DNA from 3 places in the Comamonas sp. wu1-DMT genome. Region 2 is predicted to be linked to each of the others. Evidence: predicted binding sites of a transcription regulator. Region 2 holds the regulator's gene; each other region holds the start of a gene.
The links. The regulator FNR, encoded in region 2, switches genes on or off when oxygen is low (the NO sensors DNR and NnrR bind a similar motif). The targets are predictions, from matches to a motif close to TTGATNNNNATCAA.

Region 1 (2,264 bases), 170 kb from region 2:
ATGCCCACCGCGTCGGCCCCCTTGGCCTTGAGCGTCTTTTTGAACTGCTCTGCCATGAGGTCGAAGGCCGTATCCCAGGAAACCTGCTGGAATTCGCCATCCTTGGCATAGCGACCATTCTTCATGCGCAGCAACGGCTTTGTCAGACGATCACCGCCATACATGATCTTGGACAGGAAGTAACCCTTGACGCAGTTCAGTCCCCGGTTGACCTCGGCCTCAGGGTCACCCTGGGTGGCCACTACGCGGTTGTCCTTGACGGCCACCATGACGCCGCAACCTGTACCGCAAAAGCGGCATGGCGCCTTGGACCACTTCAGGTCGGCAGCCATTGCACCTGCATCCTGGGACAGAACTTCTATGGGTATGCCTGCAACGGCCCCTGCGGCTGCGGCTGCAGATTGACGGACAAAATCACGCCTAGTGCTAGTCATGTGTTACCTCTTGGTTTAGCGACTGCCAGTTCTCAACATGCTGATAAACCAGGGATGCGTTGATTACGCCATCGAGCAGCTCAATCTGAGACACGCAATCAAGTATTTCCCTTGCATGGGGCGCTTCCAAGGTCACCACCAACTTGCCGGCCGGATGACTTCCATGTATTTGGGCGCCTTTGATCATGACGATGCCAGCAGCTACTTGTGCCAATGCTTGAGGAAGCACATGCACAACCAGGCTGGTGATATGCAAGTCGGTATGAGTTTCAATGGGCTCAGATTCTTCATGCATGTGGAGGGCCACCGATGATCATCTGATAAAACCAGATCGCAAAGCCGTAAGACGCAATCAGTACAACGGCCAATATAGGTGCCATAACAACTGCGAGAAATGCGAAGCTGCGCAACTCCTCGGTACGAGTCGATTCAGGCTGAGGTTCTGTCATTAGCAATCCCCCTTGGCTTGGATGCCTGAGCATCCATGATTTGGCGATAGAGATCCGATAACGAACTTTGCCACGAGATTACCTACAAAATTGACTTGCAACAAGGTTCTTCTCGATTCGTTGCTTTACATCAATTCCTTCATTAAGATTTCATTAAGTCAATTGACATTCAAGTAAATGCCTCGGGCGTTGACTAAATAGTCGGCGGAATCAAGCGCGGCTTGGATCAGCACTCTGCAAACTGAATTCGCGCCTCAATCTCGCACTGACCCATTGAAGTTGAGGCGTGAAATCTGGCCTGAAACTGATAGCCGCCGCCGCCGCCGCCGCCGCCGCCGCCGCCGCCGCCTGCTGCTCGCTTGAAGGCCGTCACTGGATCACTTGACCTCCATGGAGAGGTAATCGGGGTATTGTGCAGCCGTAATCAAGGATGGCAATCAGCGGGAGAAAGCCAGTCCTGCACAAGAGATTGCAGCAGATCGTGGATTTGGTGGCTCAAGAGAGCGCAGGACCTCGCGGCATTCAAGACGCGCTCCTCTCGGCCAGACAGGAAGCGATAACGAGGCTCATGCGAGCTCAACCTGGATTTGTGCAAGCTCAAAGCATCACCGTGCCGAGCACGATGCGCATCGAACCAAAAAGCGCTCCACAAAAGCGCTTTATAGGACCAAAAGGATCTAGGGGCAGAGCTCCGCTCTTGCTCGTCCATCAACTCACATTGGACTGTCCCCAGGCATGTCTACCTGCTAAGGGAAAGTCCAATCGCAATCCCAGTGTCACCTATAAGCTGCTCGTAATAGGTTGCGATGTGATGCGGCAACCACTGCTCAGAGGCTCAATCATCTCCAGCAGCCGCTTGTAGCCCGTGCGCTGCACCCGCCACTGACCGGCGACCCGGGTATAGCAGTCCTCGTATAGCGCACTGCCGGTGAGTATGGTCTGCTCATCCAGATTGATGAACAGATCATTGAGGTACCAGATGCCGGTGGCCGTGTCACCGTCGACCTTGATTTCCGGTGTATGCCCGTTGTGCATGCCAAAGCGTCGATGAGTGAAGGCATTGCGGTAGAAGTTCATGGCTTCATCAATGCCATTGATCTCATACTGGTAAGTCGGGCTGTCGAAGCGAATATGGACATCATCGGCCAGAACTGTTTTCAGAAGCTCCAGATTGCAGGTGTCGATGCCGCGAAAGTAGCGCGCCTTGAGCTGTTTGATTTCTTCAATATCCAGAAGAGTTTGCATGCTGTTCCCCGCTGGAGTTTAGTGAGGCAGGTAATGGCCGCCACTGACGTCCAGTTGGGCGCCGGTCACCACGCGCGCATAGTCGCTGGCCAGATACAGCGCGGCAGAGGCGCAATCGGCATCGTCGGGGATCTCG
Region 2 (2,264 bases):
CTTTGCGGCTTGAAGCGCTCGGGCAGATGCGCATAGGCATACAGTGCAATGCGATCGGGGCGCAGCTCATTGACCTGTGCCAGCGTGCGCGCAAAAGACTCGGGCGTCTGCCTGGGCAGCCCGTAGATCAGGTCCACATTGATGGAGACAAAGCCCAGGCGGCGCGCCTCGGCCACCAGCGCAAATACTTGCTCGGCGGGCTGCTCGCGGTGCACCGCTTTCTGCACCGCGGGATCAAAGTCCTGCACGCCAAAGCTCAGGCGATTGAACCCCATGTTCTTGAGAGCTCTCAGCCGCTCGTTGCTGACGGTGCGCGGATCGACCTCGATGGAGTACTCGCCCGCGGGATCCAGCTTGAAATGTTCACGCATCAAGACCATCAGCTGCTGCAACTCGGCATCGCTGAAGAAGGTCGGTGTGCCTCCGCCCAGATGTAGCTGGCTTACGAGCTGACCTTTGCCGCAATGCTCGGTATGCATGGCCAGCTCACGGCTCAAGTAGTCCAGATACTCGGCAGCCTTCTCATGATGCTTGGTCACGATCTTGTTGCAGGCGCAGTAATAGCAAAGCGACTCACAGAACGGCACATGCACATAAACGGACAGGGGCAAAGCGCGCGAGCCAGAATGCGTCTTGCGCTGCTTGAGTGCCAGTATGTAGTCGTCTGCACCAAAAGCCTCAACAAAACGGTCGGCTGTTGGGAACGATGTGTAGCGTGGGCCGGGGATATCAAAGCGGCTCAGCAACTCAGGCGTGACTGCGGTCATAACTGGGAGTTAGGGTGCGCCCACACTCTGTATAGAGCAGATTTCAATGGAAATCAGATCCTGAAAATCATGCCCAAAATAGGCAAAAGCGCATGTTTTTGAACGAATACAGGCAATGTGCCCCAAGGCAATCACCCTGTCCTTGATGAAAATCAAGAGACCTCAAGGCAAGTGCTGCGACAATTTGATCCATCTCATCTTCAACCACGAGGTCAATGACCAGCGCGACTCTCCACTCCGTGTCTGTCTGCGCCGTTGCAAAAAGCCCATGAATCTTCAGACCATCAAAGCATCCTGCTCCAACTGCAATCTGCGTGAACTGTGCATGCCCATGGGCCTGGACGATGAACAAATGGAGCGCATTGACGAGATTGTGGCCACGCGCCGCAAGGTCAAGCGCGGCGGTCTGCTGTTTCGCAATGGCGAAGAGTTCACCTCGCTGTATGCCATTCGAACCGGCTTCTTCAAGACCAGCGTGGCCACCGAAGACGGACGCGACCAGGTCACAGGCTTTCAGATGGCTGGCGAAATCATTGGTCTGGACGGCATCGTCAACGACCACCACACTTGTGATGCCGTGGCCCTGGAAGACGCCGAGGTCTGCGTCATGCCGTTTGACAAACTGGAGCAGCTCTCGCGCGAGGTCACGGCCCTGCAGAACCATGTGCACAAGGTCATGAGCCGCGAAATCGTGCGCGAGCATGGCGTGATGCTGCTGCTGGGCAGCATGCGTGCCGAAGAGCGCCTGGCGGCCTTTGTGTTGAACCTGGTTCAGCGCCTGTCGGCACGCGGCTTTTCCAAGTCGGAACTGGTGCTGCGCATGACGCGCGAAGAAATCGGCAGTTACCTGGGCCTCAAGCTCGAGACCGTGAGCCGCACTTTCTCCAAATTTGCAGAGGAAGGCATTGTGGAAGTCAAGCAGCGCCACCTGCGCATCCTGGATACCGAGGCGCTCAAACGCATCGTCAACAGCCAGCAATGCCAGAACTGAACCGAGTCGACAGACACTCTCAAGACAAAGCCCGCGGACAGCGGGCTTTTTTGTCTGTGCGAATTAATCGGGCAGAGGCTCGGAAACGATGCCGCCATTGAGATCGCTGACGGAGCGACCCAGCATCACCGTCATCGCACCTCCGATCAGGGTCACGACCCAGAAGGCAAAAAAAGCGACCGTATAGATGGCTTGGCGCGACCAGTCCAGGGGGGAGCCCAGCCAGTGCACATCCAGCGGGTCCACAAAGGCGAAAACCACCATCTCCATGATTGCCGCCGCCAGAAAGGCCGGCCAGACAATCCACATCCAGCGTCGAGCATCCATCCTGATTCTCCTTGGGCTGTGGGCTTGGTCATATTTTGCACAACAGTGGTGACCGTTCATGCAGGACTGCGGGCATGCACCGTGGCGGGAAACCCTGAACCACTCTCTTTTCAGTAGCATCCTGCGCCATCTGGATATCAAAAAACTATTTGCTTCTACATCAACGTTAGACAGAACAT
Region 3 (2,264 bases), on a different contig from region 2:
CCGCCTGAGTTTGGCAAGTGGAACACCGTCTTCCAGCGGTTTCGCGACTGGGTCAAAGCTGATGGTTTTCAAAAGCTGTTTGATGCAGTCAGCGATCAACCGGACATGGAATACGTGATGGTGGATGCAACGATTGTGCGAGTGCACCGGCATGGTCAGGGTGCAAAAGGGGGTCTGCGGGCCAGGCCACAGGTCGCAGTCGAGGTGGTTTGTCCACCAAGATCTTGGCGCTGACAGATGCCCTCGGGAACTTGATGCGATTTGTTTTGCTGCCAGTCCAACTGGCATGATCTTCAAGGTGTAGAGCAGCTTCTTGAAGGCGTAGATCTGTGGGCATTGTTGAGCGCCCCGTTGACTTCTGCATCTGCCCTGTAAGTCTTCCCGTAACACCTCCATGATTGAAGATGTTGCGACGACCGGTTGAATCCGTCCAATACAGCAGCGTTGACTCCAAACGCTTGTACCGAGCCCATGGCCGAGTACCCAGCATGAGTCGCAGAGGAAGCTGCTGGGACAATGTCGTCATGGAATCGCTCTTCAGCAGTCTGAAGAAGGAGCGCATTCGCAAGCGGATCTACAAGACCCGGGACATGGCCCGGGCCGATGTGTTTGACTACATCGAGGTGTTCTACAACCGCTCACGCCGCCACAGTCATCTGGGTGGCATTAGTCCCGAAGCGTTTGAGCGTATCCGGTCTTGAGGCTGGGAATTTGTCTACTGGAGTAGGGGCCGTCCACTCCAATTGGAGCACAGCTTCAACTGTGCCAAGGCGCCGCTCCACGGCTTCCGCCAGCATGTCGTGCACAGGCTCTCCCGCAAGTCCCTTGCCCTCCCAAGCGCGCCAGGCCAGGATCTCCCGGTCGCAGCAGTCCTTGGCGAAGGTGGCTGTGACCGTCTCGCCCGAAGCGCACTTGATCTCAAAGCCGTCAGAGCACCAGCGCATGTTGCTCATCGGCACACTGACCTGGCCATCGTGAATGAGGCTCGAATACCGCCGACTGGGCGTCTTTGGCAGCAGCAATTGATGCCGCGCCATGACCCGTTAGAGGCGCTTGTGGACCACCGATTGTGGCCCAAGGTCGTGTGTGAATGTGGTTTGGGTAATTGTTAGTTGTAAAACTATTCTAGGGAAACCACGGGGATGGAATCCATTGTTGATATGAATGTGCATCAATATAATTGTTAGGTATCTAATAAAAAATACGGATCAACTGTGTATGTCGATGTCTGCTTTGATTATTCCGAAGTCAACTGAGCAGCCGCCGCTCTGGTCAGAGGCGCTGTTGCTGGGGCAAGTGCCAATCGATGATGAGCACGAGCGGCTCGCTTGGCTAATCGAGCGCATGCAGCGCGCCAGTGCTTCCGATATGGCGCAAGCGCTCGAAGCGGTAATCGCGCATGCTGCATCGCACTTCGCAGCTGAGAACGAGCTGATGGTTGGTACGCAATTTCCTCCGCGCGACTGTCACATTCGTGAGCACGATGCCGTGCTTTCGACGCTTCGGGGTGTGCTCCGGCGTCTGGATTGCAGCGACGAAATCAGCGTCGCATACAGGTTGGCGGATGAGTTGGCTGCCTGGTTCCCTGCCCATGTCCAGCACCTCGATTCGGCCCTTTCCCATTGGCTTTGCAAGCTGCAGCACGGCGCTAAACCGATAGTGCTGCGCAAGGTGCGCAAATCTGCGGCTGCCTTGGCGACCTAATTCAACCCCTTTTTTAATCACCCCTGTAGAGAATTCATCATGATGACCCACGAAGAAAACGAGCTGCTTTGTCGCGTTGAAGGCGACGCCCCGATGGGGCGTCTCATGCGTCGCCATTGGACGCCCATCTGCCTAGTGGAGGAGGTGGGTGAGCCCGACGGTACGCCAGTGAAAGCGCGTGCGTTCGGCGAGGATCTGGTGGTCTTTCGCGACAGTGAGGGCCGCGTCGGTGTCATGGACGAGTATTGCCCTCACCGCCGAGCCTCGCTGGTGTACGGTCGCAACGAGGAGGGAGGTCTGCGCTGCCTCTACCACGGCTGGAAGATGGATGTCGATGGCAACGTGCTGGAGATGGCGTCCGAGCCAGCAGCCAGCGGCATGGTTGACAAGGTTAAGCACACCGCGTATCCGACCCAAGAGTGGGCCGGTATGGTGTGGGCTTACATGGGGCCGAAGGAAACCATGCCTGAATTCCTGCCGCCGGCATGGGCGCCAACGGCCGACACGCGGGTGAGCATCGCGAAGGTGCTACTGCCGTGCAACTGGGCGCAGATTCTCGA

Region 1: napE (periplasmic nitrate reductase, NapE protein) is a predicted target of FNR. The motif match lies at 1,004-1,017, and genes of this name have one in related genera.
Region 3: V8Z78_RS21655 (hemerythrin domain-containing protein) is a predicted target of FNR. The motif match lies at 1,162-1,175, and genes of this name have one in related genera.

Annotation. Positions count from the first base shown of each region.
Region 1 covers NZ_JBANEM010000001.1:376,192-378,455, reverse strand. Annotated here, with positions in the region: gene napA (periplasmic nitrate reductase subunit alpha) at 1-434, opposite strand, end outside; gene V8Z78_RS01735 (chaperone NapD) at 427-729, opposite strand; gene napE (periplasmic nitrate reductase, NapE protein) at 722-883, opposite strand; gene V8Z78_RS01725 (nuclear transport factor 2 family protein) at 1,664-2,128, opposite strand; gene V8Z78_RS01720 (SDR family oxidoreductase) at 2,147-2,264, opposite strand, start outside.
Region 2 covers NZ_JBANEM010000001.1:542,869-545,132, forward strand. Annotated here, with positions in the region: gene hemN (oxygen-independent coproporphyrinogen III oxidase) at 1-767, opposite strand, end outside; gene fnr (fumarate/nitrate reduction transcriptional regulator Fnr) at 1,036-1,758, shown strand; gene V8Z78_RS02520 (hypothetical protein) at 1,822-2,085, opposite strand.
Region 3 covers NZ_JBANEM010000019.1:639-2,902, forward strand. Annotated here, with positions in the region: partial or broken gene V8Z78_RS21640 (IS5 family transposase) at 1-372, shown strand, start outside; partial or broken gene V8Z78_RS21645 (IS3 family transposase) at 432-701, shown strand; partial or broken gene V8Z78_RS21650 (transposase family protein) at 744-1,043, opposite strand; gene V8Z78_RS21655 (hemerythrin domain-containing protein) at 1,219-1,704, shown strand; gene V8Z78_RS21660 (Rieske 2Fe-2S domain-containing protein) at 1,744-2,264, shown strand, end outside.